3 regions of the Mesobacillus subterraneus genome follow, and region 1 is predicted to be linked to each of the others. Evidence: riboswitches for the same ligand, from Rfam matches in the RefSeq annotation. Region 1 holds a riboswitch; each other region holds the start of a gene.
What was found. A riboswitch is a leader RNA that binds a small molecule or an ion and turns the genes downstream of it on or off. The one in region 1 is predicted to bind S-adenosylmethionine.
Positions count from the first base shown of each region.

Region 2: another riboswitch for S-adenosylmethionine. It lies ahead of LC048_RS10015 (methionine biosynthesis PLP-dependent protein); the one in region 1 lies ahead of LC048_RS01445 (O-acetylhomoserine aminocarboxypropyltransferase/cysteine synthase family protein).
Region 3: another riboswitch for S-adenosylmethionine. It lies ahead of LC048_RS02145 (methionine ABC transporter ATP-binding protein); the one in region 1 lies ahead of LC048_RS01445 (O-acetylhomoserine aminocarboxypropyltransferase/cysteine synthase family protein).

Region 1 covers NZ_CP129019.1:310,435-316,468, reverse strand. The annotation lists gene LC048_RS01460 (MetQ/NlpA family ABC transporter substrate-binding protein) at 1-141, opposite strand, end outside; gene LC048_RS01455 (methionine ABC transporter permease) at 156-824, opposite strand; gene LC048_RS01450 (methionine ABC transporter ATP-binding protein) at 817-1,842, opposite strand; SAM riboswitch class I at 2,122-2,236, opposite strand; gene LC048_RS01445 (O-acetylhomoserine aminocarboxypropyltransferase/cysteine synthase family protein) at 2,348-3,664, opposite strand; SAM riboswitch class I at 3,749-3,853, opposite strand; gene LC048_RS01440 (hypothetical protein) at 3,939-4,277, opposite strand; gene LC048_RS01435 (MFS transporter) at 4,455-5,720, opposite strand; gene LC048_RS01430 (thioredoxin family protein) at 5,868-6,034, opposite strand, start outside.
Region 2 covers NZ_CP129019.1:1,955,025-1,961,058, forward strand. The annotation lists gene LC048_RS10010 (M4 family metallopeptidase) at 1-770, shown strand, start outside; SAM riboswitch class I at 1,141-1,253, shown strand; gene LC048_RS10015 (methionine biosynthesis PLP-dependent protein) at 1,432-2,547, shown strand; gene metC (cystathionine beta-lyase) at 2,544-3,728, shown strand; gene LC048_RS10025 (bifunctional homocysteine S-methyltransferase/methylenetetrahydrofolate reductase) at 3,725-5,587, shown strand; partial or broken gene metH (methionine synthase) at 5,568-6,034, shown strand, end outside.
Region 3 covers NZ_CP129019.1:434,442-440,475, forward strand. The annotation lists gene LC048_RS02130 (methyl-accepting chemotaxis protein) at 1-782, shown strand, start outside; gene LC048_RS02135 (chromate transporter) at 1,233-1,808, shown strand; gene LC048_RS02140 (chromate transporter) at 1,805-2,335, shown strand; SAM riboswitch class I at 2,478-2,583, shown strand; gene LC048_RS02145 (methionine ABC transporter ATP-binding protein) at 2,842-3,855, shown strand; gene LC048_RS02150 (methionine ABC transporter permease) at 3,845-4,510, shown strand; gene LC048_RS02155 (MetQ/NlpA family ABC transporter substrate-binding protein) at 4,532-5,347, shown strand; gene LC048_RS02160 (DUF445 domain-containing protein) at 5,698-6,034, shown strand, end outside.

The sequences.
Region 1 (6,034 bases):
TGGTACGTTTGAAGCACCAACGACGATTTTTTTACTTTCTTCCTTGCCGCCTTCTCCTGAAGTGTTATCCTCAGAAGTTCCGCAAGCTGCAAGTCCTGCTGTTAATACTAATGCTAATAGAGCTAATAACCATTTTTTCAATTCAAATCTCTCCTTTATCTCTTATCTAATTTTCTAGTGAAGTAATCACCAACAAACTGAATCAAAAACACGATAATCAAAATAACGATTGTTGCCATCAAGGTAACATCGTTCCGGCTTCTCTGGAAGCCTTCCATATAAGCCAGATTTCCAAGTCCGCCGGCGCCAATGACCCCTGCCATCGCTGTGTAACTGACGAGCGCGATTGCTGTCACCGTGATACCGGAAACCAATGCTGGCATCGATTCCGGCAATAGCACTTTCCAGATGATCGTTGTTGTTTTCGCACCCATCGATCTTGCTGCTTCAATGACTCCTTTATCAATCTCACGCAAACCAATCTCAACCATCCTTGCGTAAAATGGAGCCGATCCAATGATCAGCGCTGGCAATGCAGCGTTTTCCCCGATCATCGATCCTACGATGAACTTTGTAAAAGGAATCAGAAGGACGATTAAAATAATGAATGGGATTGATCTGAAAATATTAACGATTGCGCTCAATACTAGATTTACCGGTTTGTTTTCCCATATATTACCCTTTGATGTCAAAAAGAGCAGCAGTCCAAGGATCGCTCCAAGAATGAAGGTAGCCACAACAGAGATGGCACTCATGTAGAGGGTTTCAATTGTCGCTTCCCACATTCTGTCCCAGTTGACATTAGGAAATAAATTTTCAGCCATTCGAAATCACCTCCACGCCGACTTCATGCTGGCCAATATACTCTATTGCCCGGCCAAGTTCGCCATCCTCACCATCAAGATGGATGAACAGAGTTCCGTATGAACCATCTTGTGTCTGAGATATTTTACCCTGAACAATATTGACCGTTATTGAAAACTCACGGATCAAATTGGTGATCAGTGGCTGTTCGGTTCCTTCACCGACGAATGTCAGCTGGACAACGCGACCGTGTGGATATCGCTCAAGTAAGTGATCAACAGTTTCCTTTGTTTCCTCAGGTTCGGTCACCTGCTGGACGAATCTCTTCGTAATTGGCTGTTGCGGGTTCTTGAACACTTCCAATACGGGACCTGTTTCAACAATTTTCCCGCCTTCCATGACGGCTACTCTGTGACAGATTTTCCTGATAACATGCATTTCGTGCGTAATCAGTACGATCGTAAGACCAAGTCTCTTATTTATATCAACAAGCAGATCAAGAATCTGGTCGGTTGTCTCTGGATCAAGCGCTGAAGTTGCTTCATCTCCAAGAAGGACTTTAGGGTTATTAGCCAGTGCCCTGGCAATTCCGACCCTCTGCTTTTGACCGCCACTCAACTGGGATGGGTAGGCATCTCCCCGACCCTTAAGACCTACTAGTTCGATTAGCTCTTTAACCCGCTTATCTCTCTCAGATTTAGCTACTCCGGCAATTTCAAGTGGAAACGCGATATTCTCCGCAACCGTTCTTGACCAGAGCAAATTGAAATGCTGGAAGATCATACTGATTTCCTGGCGAGCCTTACGCAATTTAACTCCCTTGATCCTGGAAACTTCCCTGCCAGCTACCACGACAGAACCTGAAGTTGGAATCTCCAGACCGTTCAGCATTCGGATCAAGGTGCTTTTACCGGCCCCACTATAGCCGATGACCCCATATATTTCGCCTTCCTTGACTTCAAGGCTGACATCATCAACCGCTTTAACGTCTCCCTTGCTGGAAGGATAAATCTTTCTGGCATTTTTTATCGTAATCAATTGACTCCCCCTCTTTACACCTACACTTTTTAAAACCATTACATATCCCCTGAAAATTAAGAAGGTTATCAATCTAGTTTCCCATTCCCTAATCGAAAAAATTCAATCTCCAGCAAAAATGGCAATAGACTCAATCTTAAACGAGGATGTTTGTGCTCTAATCATAAATTCTTATTGAACAAGCTTTTCAGCTATAGCTTATTAAGCTTTTTTCAAAAAGGGCAAAATAAAAGCCTTCCTGCAAGTGAGCAGAAAGGCATAGTCATAGTGGATTCCTTTCTCTCATCTGCCAAAGCGATCCGCTTTGTGTGAATTGGCACCATTTCAGCAAGCAATGCTTACTGACGGTTGCCGGGTTTCATAGGGCACATCCCTCCACCTCTCTTGATAAGAGCACGCTATTAAATTATCTAATGTGTTTTAAGTTACGAGTGTGATTGTAGCACGGAGTAAAAAAGGGTGTCAACAAAATTATTTCCGAATACCAATTGGAACCTTATGGATATTAAGCCTTGGCTGGAATTCCTGGTACTCCGGTCGCTTTTTCGATTGCCTGCTCCAGATCTTCAATGATATCCTCGACGTTTTCAATTCCGACTGAAAGGCGAATTAAATCTTCCGGAACTCCGGCTGCTTTAAGACCTTCTGAATCCAGCTGCTGATGTGTGGTGCTTGCAGGATGGATGATCAAGCTTTTTGCATCGCCGACATTCGCGACGTGGGACCATAATTCTAATGAGTTAATAAGCTTTGCTCCCGCTTCCCTACCACCTTCAATCCCAAAAATGACAACTGCACCGGCTCCCTTAGGAAGATAGCGAGCCGCGAGCTTTTTATCAGGGTGTGATTCATAGCCTGGATATCTGATCCAAGTAACAGCAGGATGGGATTCAAGATAATCTACGATTTTACGTGTATTCTCAACATGCTCCTTCATGCGAACATGTAAAGTTTCTATTCCTAGATTGAATTGGAATGCACTCTGTGGACTAATTGCTGGTCCAAGGTCCCGCAAAAGCTGTACTCTTGCTTTTACAATAAATGCGGCAGCTCCAATTGCATCACTATACACAAGGTTATGGTAGCTGGAGTCCGGTTCATTGAATCCTGGGAATTTAGGTGACTTCCAATCGAACTTTCCTCCATCCACAATGACCCCGCCCATGACAGTGCCATTTCCCAATAGCCATTTGGTTGCCGAGTGGACGACGATATCTGCGCCATGTTCAATTGGCCGGCAAAGATATGGTGTCGCAAATGTATTATCGATAATCAGCGGAACACCTGCATCATGGGCAACTTCAGCGACAGCTTCAATATCCAGGACCCTGAGACTTGGATTACCGATTGTTTCTGCATAGACTGCTTTTGTTTTCGGAGTGATCGCTTTTCTAAAATTGGCAGGATCCGTTGAATCGACTAGGTGAACTTTTATTCCATACTTCGGCAGGGTTACAGCAAATAGATTATAAGTGCCTCCATATAGATTGGAAGCAGCGACAATCTCATCACCCGCATGTGCAATGTTCAAGATTGCCATCGTGATGGCAGACATCCCGCTTGATAATGCAAGAGCCCCAATACCTCCCTCAAGCAGAGCTACTTTTTCTTCCAGAGCAGTAACAGTCGGATTATGTAGCCGTGAGTAAATGTAGCCCGGTTCTTTAAGCGCGAATAAATCTGCTGCATGTTCCGTGTTTTCAAATTGGAACGCATTGCTCGAATAAATCGGAACTGCCCTTGCTCCGGTCACTGGGTCTGGTGACTGACCTCCATGTACCCCTAGCGTTTCAATTCTGTAATTTTTTTGCTCATTAGCCATCTCCATCTCTCCAATCTACATAATTTTTCTGGAAAAACTGATACAAAAAACCCTCTTCATAAGAAGAGGGTCATTTATCATCTCTCCTTATCTTTACAGAGCAAGTAACTCTGCTGGAATTAGCACCGTGTTTTCATAACCGGTTGCCGGGCTTCAAAGGGCCAGTCCCTCCACCTCTCTGGATAAGTATATTCAATTCGTTTTTACTGCGTTAAAGTGATAATATCACGCCGCAAGATAGCAGTCAATATATTTTGACTATTCAGATAAAAATTTACACAGGAAGTGGTCTTGCAAGATAAAATATCGATTCCAGTACCAATAGGTCACGAAATGTACAATCAATTGTTAAATGATTATATTTCACCCCATGCAGCAGTTTAAGGTCTCCCTCAAATAATTGATCCAATAATGCATCCGTACCCGAAATTGTTGCAGTGTATCCGTTATGAATACAAGTTTCATGGCAAACCACCTTGCCATCCTTGAAAGACAAGTAAAATATACCACTCTTTGCTTCTATTTTTATGATCAGGTCCAGTTTATTTACTAACTGCAGAATATGTTCCTTCTTTGGAATTTCAGCCACAAACCTTTCAATTTGTTCTCGCATTCCGATCAGCTCCCTTATATTACATATTCCTTGTACTCGGGGAAAAACCTGTTTGAATCCTTCGACAAATACATAATTAAATTTACAATATGATTAACGTAAAAAAAAGACAATACCGTTTGTTATTTCGGCATCGTCTTTCATTTCCCGAGAAATATATCCAAAGAAATACAGTAATCAAGCTGGTTTTGTCTTCATCATGCCGGATTTTGGCTTATCCATCGTTTTGAAAACCAAAAAGAAATAAGTGGAACCTACTAAATACAAACCTGCAGTAATCGTAAACACAGTCGCATATCCCCAATACGAACCGTATTTCAAGACGATTCCAGTCGATACCGGCCCCATAACCGCCCATCCGAGGTTAAACACCATTTGATTCACAGAGTTGGCTAAACCCTTCATGGAATCATCAACCTTCGACATCATTAGCGACATCTGGATAGGATTACCTGCGTTCATAAGTGCCTGACGAAATAAAAATCCTAGAGCAGCAAGCCAAAAGTTCTGTGTGTACGCTGTCAGCAGCAAAAATGGCAGGGACAGCATCTGCAATACAACTACCGCTCTAACTTCACCAAGTCTGCGAACGACCAATGGACCGATGATCATCGCAACAGCTGTGGCTCCCTGTCCTAATGAAATGACCAAGCCAATCAATGAATTGGAAGCCATGAACCGATCTGCAAAATATAGGTTTAAATACGGAATGACCAATCCAGCTCCAAAACCAATCATCAATTGCGCAACTGCAAACAGCAGAATGATTTTGAAGCTTGCTTTGTGGGGAATACCTTTAGTTTTTTCTTTTGTATCGCCAGCCGATATGCGAGCTGGTCGATTTTCATTCAACCTCAAAATTGGAATCAAAGCAGCTAAAAACAAACCTGAACCAATGATCAACGTGTACCTTATACTCTTCAATTCAGGAATGACCATTGAAAATAAGTCAGTAAGAATTCCCCCTAAAAGACTGCCCACCACGTTAGCAGCAGTCATCGCAGCGAAATGTATACTGAATAGGTGTACTCTCTGTTCAGGCTTGGAATTTTCCGCAAGCCACGGAATAATCGAAACTTGAATGAAAGCTGACGCCAGTCCTGTTCCAAATGCGAACAAAACCAACAGTGCCTGGGTTTCGACCATGCTGCGGGCAAATAAGATTAAGCCTGTCGATAATGCACCATACAACATCAACTTTTTCCTGCCAGCTTTGTCGCTTAATATTCCTGCGGGAATAAGGATTAGAGCTGTCGCAAGCGAAGTCATCGAAATCACTTTTCCGTTAACCAATTCATTGAGACCCAGCTCGCGTATGTAAAAGTTATATATGACCATGAAGATCCCAAGGTCAACCTGGGTCAGGATATTTGCTAAAAATGTAAGTTTCACGTTTCGGTTATAGCTTCTTATGTGGGAAGACCATTCTTGATATAGAGCCATTTTATTTCGCTCCTCAATTATTTCGATAACCTAAATATAATATTTTTGGAACGATATGTAAATGTTTTAAGGTTAATTCAGCTAAGTAAAAAATTTTTGTAATGACTAAACGAATTAAATACAAAAAAAAACGGCTAAGCCGCTTAATTACACTTTTAACTCTTTTAGTTTTTCGAAAAGATAAGGAACAGACTGAAAAGCATAGATTTTCTCCTGCACCTCTCCGTTTTTTAATACAATCAGACATGGAACACTCTCAATTCCAAATCGTTCCGCCATTTCAGGCAAGTAATTTAAGTCAGTTTTCCCTGAGG
Region 2 (6,034 bases), 1.6 Mb from region 1:
ATAACCTGAATGCAGCTTATGACGGTGCAGCTGTAGATGCCCACTATGCAGGCCTAACTTATGATTACTATAAGAATACTTTTGGCCGCAATTCATATGACAACAAAGGCGCAGCGTTGAAATCTACTGTGCATTACGGCAGAAGCTATAACAATGCGTTCTGGAATGGCCAGCAAATGGTGTATGGTGATGGAGATGGCACGACCTTCATCCCGCTTTCCGGTGCGCTTGATGTTGTGGCGCATGAACTGACTCACGCAGTGACGGATTTCAGCTCTGACCTTGTTTATCAGTACGAATCTGGTGCTCTGAACGAAGCGATTTCCGATATCTTCGGCACGCTTGCTGAATTCCATGATAATAATAACCCTGACTTTGAAATCGGCGAAGACATCTACACACCAAACAAAGCAGGTGACGCCCTTCGTTCGATGAGCGACCCAACAAAATACGGCGACCCAGATCACTACTCTGTACGTTATACTGGCACTTCCGATAATGGCGGTGTCCATATCAACAGCGGCATCATCAATAAAGCTGCATACCTTCTGAGCCAAGGCGGTTCACATTATGGAGTATCGGTCCCAGGCGTAGGAACGAGTAAAATGGGTGCGATTTTCTACCGTGCAAACACAGTTTATTTTACTTCTTCAACAAACTTTAGTCAGGCAAGAGCAGGATTGGTACAAGCAGCTAAAGACCTGTATGGATCCACTTCGGCAGAAGTCAACTCTGTCAATAAAGCATTTGATGCAGTAGGAATAAATTAATAGCTTTATATTTAGCGAGACTGGCTCATTTAAAAACGTGGACCAGTTTTTTTTTGTTAAGCGTACACTTTTTTAAGTGTGGCTAACTGCAGGTAGTTTTCTTAATCAAGCTCCAGCGCCCAGACCCTCGAGACGCTTCGGTCCTGGGAATGAAGCCCCTGTTCCACGAAAAGCTGTCATAAAAACAACAGAATCTTGACTGCTTCACCTACATATCCAGAAAAGCTGTCAAAATAGAATCCCTATGCCAGGCTAAACTTTACACCATAGTTACTTTTCACCTATTTACTTCACCGCTTTAATTTAATGATTGACATTCCGTATTAATAGCTGTACTATTTAGAGAAATTTAATAATTCAATATTATGACATCTTATCCAGAGAAGCTGAGGGTTCTGGACCTGTGAAGCTTCAGCAACCTTCAACCATTTTTGTTGAAAAGGTGCTAATTCCAGCAAGTTTTTAAAACTTGGCAGATAAGAAGAATGGCTATTAACTGTAAAGTCTTCTTCTAAAGAAGGCTTTTTTTGTTTTATTAGGGACCTCACACTGCACTGACTTTTTGGATCATTGTAGATTAAGCCCCTTTTAAGTCGATAATCTCGTCTTTTCCCCTAAAACAAAAACTGCCGTCTGACTACAACCAATAGGAGTGAGCAAATTGGCAGAAATGGATACGAAATTAGCCCAGCTTGGTAACAGAAGTGAAACATCTACAGGAGCGGTCAATCCACCAATCTATTTAACGACCGCCTACCGCCATGAAGAGATTGGACAGTCCAGCGGTTATGATTATGTGCGCACCGGCAACCCGACTCGCGAAATTCTTGAGAACGCGATTGCAGACCTGGAGGAAGGTGACCGCGGCTTTGCCTGCAGCTCAGGAATGGCAGCAATTTGGACAGTTCTCTCCTTATTCGAGCACGGGGATGAATGGATTGTCTCAAAAGATTTATACGGGGGCACTTATCGTCTCCTAGAACAAGGCTTCAGAAAGTGGGGATTAAATAGTACATATGCAGACATGGCGAATTTAAACGAAATCAAATCAGCGATCAATCATAGTACGAAGGCTCTTTTTGTGGAAACCCCGACGAATCCGCTCATGGAACAAGCTAATATTGAAGCAATAGCAAAAATAACAAAAGAACACGGTATTTTATTGATTGTGGATAATACCTTCTATACTCCCCTGCTGCAAAAACCAATCACACTTGGAGCGGATATCGTCATCCACAGTGCCACGAAATATCTTGGCGGGCATAATGATGTCCTTGCTGGTCTGATTGTTGCCAGGGGACAGCAGTTATGTGATTCTCTTTTCCTTCATCAAAATGGCGGCGGTGCGGTATTAAGTCCATTCGATTCCTGGCTGCTTATCCGCGGGATGAAGACTCTGGCATTAAGGATGGAACGACACGAGCAAAATGCCAGGGAACTTGTGGATTATTTACAGGGGCACAATGCAGTGAGAGATGTCCTGTATCCCGGAAGAGGCGGGATGATATCCTTCAGGGTTCACTCCTCTGCCATGGTCAATCCATTTTTAAAAAGTCTTTCCACAATCACTTTTGCTGAAAGTCTCGGCGGTGTCGAAAGTTTCATTACCTACCCTGCAACCCAGACTCACGCCGACATTCCGGCTGAAATACGTGAAAAAACCGGTGTGTGTGACCGACTTCTCCGATTTTCGGTTGGAATCGAGAACATGGAAGATTTGATAGAGGATTTGGAAAAAGCTTTTAAAAAGGCGCTTCAGGAGGCAGAAGTTCTATGACTCAGCGATATACATTCGAAACCCAGTTGCTCCATAACAAGCATAAAGTCGATCCAGCAACTGGCGGAGTCAGCGTACCGATCCAGCATGCCTCCACCTTCCATCAGCAATCTGCAGAACAGTTCGGGAAATATGATTACAGCCGCAGCCTTAACCCGACAAGAGAAGCGCTTGAGGAAATCATCTCCGAACTCGAGGGCGGTGTAAGGGGCTTTGCCTTTTCTTCTGGGATGGCTGCCATCTCAACTGCCTTTTTGCTTCTTTCGCAGGGAGATCACGTGATCGTGACCGAAGATGTTTATGGCGGGACTTATCGGATGGTTACACAGGTATTGAACCGTTTTGGAATTGAGCATACTTTTGTCGATATGACTGATCTTGACGCGGTGGAACAAGCGATGAGGCCAAACACAGCATTGCTTTATGCAGAAACACCTTCTAATCCGCTGCTAAAGGTATCAGATATTCAGGCTATCAGCGATATTGCAAAGAAAAACGGCGCCTATACATTTGTCGACAATACTTTCATGACTCCCTACTTGCAGCGACCGTTGGAACTTGGAGCTGATATTGTCCTTCACAGCGCGACAAAGTTTCTGTCCGGCCACAGTGATACAGTCGCAGGTCTGGCAGTAGTTAAGGATGAAGAACTGGCAAACAGGCTTTATTCCCTGCAGAATTCTTTCGGGGCTGTCCTCGGGGTCCAGGATGCATGGCTTGTTATGAGAGGTATCAAAACCCTGTCAGTCAGAATGAATCAATCTCAGGAAAGCGCAAAGAAAATTGCTAGCTTTTTAAAAGATCAGCCTTTAATCAAGAATGTCTTTTACCCTGACCTTGCAGATCATCCGCAGTCAGAGCTTCAGATACAGCAGGCATACGGGCCCGGTGCGGTTCTTTCCTTTGAAATTGAAAATGCTGAGGTTTTATCCAGATTTATAGAACAAGTGAAACTGCCTGTTTTTGCAGTCAGCCTCGGAGCGGTAGAATCCATCCTTTCCTACCCTGCAAAAATGTCACATGCAGCAATGCCACCGGAAGAACGGCAGAAACGCGGAATCGGCGATGGCCTCCTTCGTTTATCAGTCGGACTTGAAAGTGCAGATGACTTGATCGCAGACATTGAGCAGGCTTTGAATTGCATAGGAACTTTAAGCCTACATAAGGAGGAAGTCAAATGAGTTTCCTGAAACGCCTGGAAAATGAAATCTTAATCGCAGATGGAGCGATTGGTACTCTCCTCCACTCATACGGAGCCGGTACCTGTTTTGAAGAATTGAATATTTCCCATCCTGATGACATCATACGAATTCATAAAGCTTATATAAATGCCGGTGCCGATCTTATCCAGACGAACACATACGCAGCCAATTATATAAAACTCGAAAGATATGGACTCGAGGATCAGGTAAAAGAGATTAATAGTGCCGCAGTGAGACTCGCCCGTCAGGCAGCAGGCACAGATGCATACGTCCTTGGCACGATTGGCGGGAACCGCGGAATAAGACCTTCTGCCCTTCCTATTGAGGAAATCAAACGAAGCTTCAGGGAGCAGCTCTACTGCCTTCTCCTTGAGGGTGTGGACGGAATATTGCTCGAGACATTTTATGATATGGAAGAAATCGAGACGGTGTTGGAGATTGCCCGAAAGGAAACGGACCTTCCAATTATCGCACAGGTATCCCTTCAGGAAATTGGAATCATGCAGGACCAGACTCCGCTTCAGGAAGTTTTCAATAAACTCGAGGACCTCGGCGCGGATCTAGTCGGCCTTAATTGCAGGCTTGGCCCCCATCATATGATTTCAAGTCTGGAGCAGATAGAGCTGCCTTCAAAGGCCTTTTTGTCTGCCTATCCCAATGCCGGTTTGCCGGCCTACACTGATGGAAAATTCCATTATGAAGGCGATCCAGAATATTTCAGGAAGTCAGCCCACAATTTCCGTGAACAGGGTGTCAGGCTGATTGGAGGCTGCTGCGGAACGACTCCTGAACATATTAAAGCATTTGCTGATGAGCTAAAGGGTTTGCAGCCAGTATCAGACAAGAAAATCCCTGCAAAGAAACCCAAAATTGTTATCACTCCCGTTGATGTAAAAAGGCCCTTAGCTCCACTGCAAAAGGTGGTAAAAGAACGACAATCGGTTATCGTGGAGCTCGATCCACCTCGAAAGCTGGATACTACTCGATTTTTTGAAGGAGCAAAAGCACTAAAGGATACAGGAATTGATGCCTTGACCCTTGCTGATAATTCACTTGCTTCACCAAGGATTTCGAATGCGGCAATCGGGCAGCTTGTGAAAGAAAAAGTCGGCTTGCGCCCGCTAGTGCATCTAACATGTCGCGACCGCAACATCATAGGACTTCAATCTCATCTAATGGGTTTGCATACACTTGGGCTGCATGACTTGTTAGCCGTAACGGGTGATCCTGCCCGCGTAGGTGATTTTCCTGGTGCGTCGTCTGTTTTTGACGTCTCTTCCTTCGAATTAATTGAGATGATCAAGCAATTTAATGAAGGCCTCTCCTATTCTGGAAAAGATTTAGGACAAAAAGGTGCATTCTCGATCGGTGCTGCTTTCAATCCAAATGTTCGTTCCATCGAGAAAGCCGTTGCAAGAATGGAAAAGAAAATTCGTGCTGGTGCACATTATTTCATCACCCAGCCAGTTTACTCTGAAAAAATGCTATTAGACGTCCATGAAGCTACAAAGCATATAGATGCTCCTGTTTATATCGGGCTGATGCCGCTAACGAGCAGCAGAAATGCTGAATTCCTCCATAATGAGGTTCCCGGTATCAAGATTTCACAGGAAATCCTTGACATAATGGCGAAATTCGATAATGAACCGCTCCAATCCAAAAAGGAAGGCATAGCGATTACAAAAGGTTTGATTGAGTCTGCAGCAGAATTGTTTAACGGAATCTATTTAATTACTCCTTTTATGAACTATGAAATGAGTGTCGAGTTGTCGAGCTACGCGAATGAATACAGCAGCCGTCTTATGAGGAGGAATCAAAATGTCAACCTTGTTAACTGAGCAGATGAGAAAAAAGATCCTGATCATGGACGGAGCGATGGGAACGATGCTCCAGCAGGCAGACCTGACTCCGGAGGATTTTGGCGGTGAAGAATATGAAGGCTGTAATGAAATCCTGAATTTAACTGTACCGGAAGTGATTGAAAAAATACATTGTGAATACTTTGAAGCTGGTGCGGACATCGTTGAGACCAATACCTTTGGAGCTACAAGACTGGTTCTTGATGAATATGACCTGGGCCACAAAGCGTACGATATTAACAATGTAGCCGCACTGATTGCCAGGAAGGCGGCCGATGATGCATCCTCTCCCTCACAGCCCCGTTTTGTGGCTGGTTCCATGGGACCGACAACCAAAACACTTAGCGTGACTGGTGGTGCAACCTTCGAAGAAATGTCTGCTTCCTACGAAGAACAGGCTCTTGGCCTGATTGATGGCAATGTCGA
Region 3 (6,034 bases), 120 kb from region 1:
TGCAGCAATCAGTCGAACTGATAGAAGATATGGATAAAGAAATTATGCTTAACCTGGACCATACCCAGGAATCGTCTTCTTACAGCTTGGAAGCTGTGCAAGCAATTGGCGAAGGAAGAAGGGCTATCGAAGGACAAAAAGCCTTGATTTCGGAAAACAAGGACGCCTCCCATTCGATCCAGTCGGCAACAGACCAATTTGTAGGCTATGCAGCAAAAATTGAAGATATGACCGCCTCCGTTTCGGCAATCGCTGCTCAAACGAATTTGCTCGCTTTAAACGCTGCGATCGAAGCAGCAAGGGCAGGTGAGGCAGGAAAAGGTTTCGCGGTAGTCGCCGCAGAGGTCAGAAAGCTGGCGGAAGAATCCAACACTGCCACAACACAAATCTTCGACATGGTCAACCAGTTGAAAAGCGGTCTCGCTGAGATTGGGGAGGCAGTGAAAAGAGGCGTTACCATCGCAGACTGGCAGATGGAGTCAATGAATGTAACGATGAGTGCATTTGGAAATATCGAGTCAAAGGTAACCGGCATTTCTGAAAAAATCACCCAGCTTGTCGAAGGTATGGAGGCATCTAAAGAACTGGGTGCCAGGGTCCTTCATAATGTCGAATCCATCAGTGCGGTCGTCGAAGAAACAGCAGCAGGAAGCGAAGAAATCTCTGCTTCCACCACTGAACAATTATCGGCGTTTGACAACCTATCGAAAAAGGTTACTGACTTGAGAAAGCTGACAAATGAGTTGAATGATTCTGTTTCTGTTTTTAAGTTTAATAGATAATTTAGAGAGTATCATAGCCTTAGGGCTATGGTACTTTTTTTATCCGACGTGCTGGTTACTCAATCAGAGGAAGTGTTTTTACCTGCAAAAATGCGACTTGGTCGAATTAATTGGGTATGTGGTCGAATTATTTGAAAAAGTGGTCGAATTAATTCAAAATGTGGTCGGAATATGTGTAAATGTGGTCGAATTAATTACAAATGTGGTCAAAATAACTTAAAATGTGGTCGGGAAAATTAAAAATTCGCCAATAAGTCAAGGGACGAGGAGAATTTTCACTGATCTGAACCTTTTAAAGGGGAAGATGTAAATTAGTGTGGCAATCGACCTGCAAATTAATATGAATTTGACATGCAGTATCGAATATAGGAGTCTATAATAAAATTAAAGCAATAAGATTTATAGAAAGAGACCGCTTTAGGCACCAATAACCAAAGAGAAGGTGAAGTTTTGAAACAACGAGATTTATTCTTAGCGTTTTTTCGCGTGGGAATCCTTGGCTATGGAGGCGGCCCGTCTTCGATTCCGCTTGTACATAAGGAAGTGGTAGAAAAATATAAATGGATGGACTCTGATGAGTTCGGTGATGTCCTTGCTTTGGGAAATGCACTGCCAGGCCCGATTGCTACGAAAATGGCTGGCTATATAGGCTATCGAGTAGGGGGATATCTTGGCATGATCAATGCTCTGGCAGCAACGATGATCCCGGCGATTATCCTGATGATCCTCCTCTTGACCGGCCTGAACTCATACAAAGATGAGCCATGGGTGAAAGGTATGGCGGAGGCTGTTGTTCCAGTTGTTGCAGTCATGCTTGCTGTCCTTACATGGGATTTTATCAAGAAGTCAGGTAAATCAAAGCTTGGATGGGTCTGGACAGCTGTGGCGCTAATAGGCAGTCTGGTTCTTCTTCAATTCTTCAATCTGCATCCCGCTATTTTGATTTTTGTCTTGCTGCTCGGTGCCTTGCTGAAAAAAGACCCTGCTCCAGTTGAAAACAAACAAACAGGAGGGGAGCAGCAATGATTTACTTTCATATATTTTTGGACTTTTTCATTCCCGGGATTTTAGGATATGGAGGTGGACCTGCCTCCATACCGTTAATTGAAAATGAAGTTGTTGACCGCTATGAATGGATGTCTGTCAACGAATTCAGTGAAGTGCTGGCAATGGGCAACGCCCTGCCAGGCCCGATTGCAACTAAGATGGCTGGGTATATTGGATATGCAGAAGGCGGAATCCTCGGTGCTATCGTTGGGGTATTTGCCACGGTCGCACCATCCTTAATCCTAATGATCAGCCTGCTCGGACTTTTAATGAAGTTCAAAGATTCCCCGCGTGTCAAAAGGCTGACAATCGTCGTCCGCCCTGTCATTGCCGTCCTTTTAGGAGTCATGACCTATGATTTCTTTTTCTCTTCCTATGAGGGGGTCGGTCTAATGCAGACCATTCTGATTGGCGGAATCAGCTTCATCCTGATGGAAAAATTGAAAGTCCACCCTGCATATGTCATCGCAGGTTCCCTTGTTTACGGCGCCCTTGTTTTATCGTGAACAAGGGTTTTTCTTTTTTTAAAAACATTTCCTTACTCCGACAATCATGTAAGCGGTGTCATTAAAAAACGCTGAAAAAACTATATTGACAAATATATCAGATAGTTTTAATATTTCAATTATCGAAATTAATTGAATAAGTTACTTATCAAGAGAGACTGAGGGATTAGGCCCTGTGACGTCCGGCAACCTCCTTTTTAGGAAAGGTGCCACTTCCTGCAGAATGAGTTCATTCTGAAAGATAAGTCGTATAGATGTTTACGATGCCTCTTTCTTTGAATGAAAGAGGCATTTTTATTTTTAGCTCTGTTTGTTGATTTCCGTTCCAGGCGCTTCGCTTCCCGAGGGCAGTGGGGGAGCCTCCTCGGCGCTATATGCGTCTGCGGGGTCTCCCTATGACTTGCTCATGCCGCAGGAGTCTATGCGCCTTCCACTACAATCAACACGGTGTAATAACAAGATTGGGCTTTAACAGAGCCTTATTTTTAAAAAACGGGGGTGCAAACATGATTGAAGTGAAAAGCCTGGTCAAGATATACGAAACGAAAAAAGGGTCAGTTACAGGTGTTGACCATGTTTCATTAAAAGTAGCAAAGGGCGAGATATATGGAATTGTCGGTTATAGCGGTGCCGGGAAAAGTTCTTTGATACGATGCCTGAACCTCCTTGAAAAGCCGACATCAGGAGAGATACATATTGACGGAGTAGAGCTTACTTCTTTGAATAAAAATGACCTTAGAAAGGCGCGCTTGAAAATTGGGATGATCTTTCAGCATTTCCATCTTGTCAGCGCAAAGACAGTTAGTGAAAATATTGCATTTGCGTTGAAAGCAGCCGGCCTTCCGAAAGCAAAAATACAGGATAGAGTGACAGAGCTCCTTGATATGGTTGGTCTTTCGGATAAAAAGGATGTCTATCCGGCACAATTGTCAGGCGGACAGAAACAGCGTGTCGGCATCGCCAGGGCGCTGGCGAACAATCCATCAGTGCTTTTGTGTGATGAAGCTACTTCCGCTCTTGATCCGAGCACGACGAAATCGATTCTATCTCTACTTAAAAAGATTAATAGTGAATTGGGGATCACCATTGTCCTCATCACCCATGAGATGGAAGTCGTCAAGACGATCTGTGACAGGATGGCGGTCATGCAGGATGGGAAAATCATTGAAGAAGGCAATGTTTATGATGTTTTCGCGAATCCCCAGCAGACGCTCACAAAGGACTTCGTCAACTCCATCCTTCAATTCGAATTGCCGGAAAGGTTGCTGGAGGAGCGTCAAGGAAAGCTGATCAAGATTTATTTCCAGGGTGAGATTGCTGAAGAGGGTGTCATTTCAGATGTTTTCCAAACCTTTAAGGTGCGCGGCAATATCCTCCATGGGAAAATCGAATATATTCAGGACATTCCACTGGGGATTTTCATCATGGAGGTCACGGGAGAACAAATGGAGATTGAGCGGGCGATTGCCTACATAGCGGCAAGGACGACAAATCTGGAGGTGATTGGTGATGCTGCTTGATAACCTTATTGAACTATTGCCTGAATTGAACAAAGCATTTTTTGAAACAATCTATATGGTTGGCATCTCCATCCTTGTCGCAATAATTGTCGGCTTGCCTACTGGGGTTCTGCTTTTTGTCACTGATAAAGGACTTTTTCTGGAAAATCAAGTTTTTAAAAATATTGCCAGCTTCATCGTCAATATGATTCGCTCGGTTCCATTCATCATCTTGTTGATCGCTCTCTTGCCACTCGCGAATTTGATTGCGGGTTCGACAATCGGGCCGACAGCCGCATCTGTATCTTTATCGGTCGCGGCAATCCCGTTCTTTGCGAGAATCGTAGAACAAAGCTTTCGGGAAATCGATAAGGGTGTCATCGAAGCTGCTGTTGCGACAGGCGCAACGCCGTGGATGATTATTAAAGATGTCCTTATACCAGAGGCTAAGCCTGGCATCGTTCAGGGTGTGACCATCACGATCATCAGCCTTGTTGCCTATTCGGCAATGGCCGGCATTGTCGGCGGTGGCGGAGTCGGTGACCTCGCGATCCGCTTCGGTTATTACAGATACGACAATACAATCATGATCACGACAGTCATCATCCTGATTTGCCTCGTCCAGCTGATCCAGTTTGGCGGAGACAGAATTGCAAGAGTAGTAGACAAAAGGTAAATAATAGGAGGTTCTTTTAAAATGAGAAAATTATTCTTTTCAGTAGTGTTATTTTTATCAATCGGACTGCTCGCTGCATGCGGCAGCGACTCATCATCCAGCGGAGATGCAAAAAAAGTGACATTCGGAGCGACATCCGGTCCATACAGCGATATGGTCTCAAAAGCCATCAAGCCACTTCTTGAGAAAAAAGGCTATGAAGTGAAAGTAGTCGAGTTCAGCGATTACATCCAGCCGAACCTGGCATTGTCAAAGGATGATCTTGACGCTAACCTGTTCCAGCACAAGGTTTATATGGAAAACTTCGCGAAAGAACATAAGCTTGAACTATCGGAAGTCATCGTCGTGCCAACAGCGCCAATGGGGATTTACTCTAAGAAGTTCAATTCACTGGATGAAGTTGCAGAGGGTTCTGCCATCGCGATTCCAAATGACCCGACAAATGCAGCACGCGCCTTCTTGATTCTTGAAGACGCTGGCTTGATTAAGCTTGACCCTAATGCTGACCCACTTACCGTTTCTGAAAAAGATGTAAAAGACAATGTCAAGAAACTGCAGTTCAAGCCAATTGAAGCAGCACAGCTTCCAAGAGCAGTAGATAGCGTCGACCTTTCAGCTGTACCTGGCAACTTTGCGCTTGCAGCAAAAATGGACCTGCTTGAGGCACTGCAGCTGGAAAATATGCCAGACCAATACCGCAACCGTGTCGTCATCAATACAAAAGACGAGGATGCCCTATTTGCAAAGGACATCAAAGAAGTCGTAGAATCTGCAGAATTTGAAGAAATCATCGATGAAGAATTCAAAGGCTTCGGAAAGCCAGAATGGATGAAGTAAAAGACCCATAATAATGAAGTCCCGGCGCCAAGCTCCCGGGACTTTTCCTTTTTTATAGCTTTCTCACCTATATATTGGGTAAAATATTGAAGAGACTCTTTTTGGTAGGCTCTATAGTTCTTTTATAGTAGAATCTGCACTAACTAGTCAAATGATGCTGCAGAGCAAAAAAGGTCCGACAGAATAAATCTATTAGCCAAAATGAGAAGCCAAAATGAGGCTGCGAAACAACAACGGTCACATAGGTAAACTCTATACAAGCGGGACGAGCAGTTGAAAGGACATTGCGAGCCTTTCACAGGTAATGGAATGTCATTTGAAATCAATCTAACAGTAACAGAGGGAGATTTATGGAAAATCGAGATAAGAGATCTAGACATTTGGCGGCTATTTCGCTGGCGATTATGGGGGCGGGGTTCCTCGCGACGATGCCGTTTCAGGAGTCATTGATTGGCAAACTGCTTATGGGAGGCTTTGAAGCCGGGCTTGTCGGGGGACTTGCGGACTGGTTTGCTGTAACAGCACTATTCAGGCATCCGATGGGCATCCCAATTCCTCACACCGCGCTTCTGCCGAAAAATCGTGATAAAGTAACGCGCGCGTTAATTAATATGCTTGAAAATGACTGGCTCACGAAAGAGAGCATCATGGATAAGTTCAAGCAGATTCATATTCTGGATAAAATTT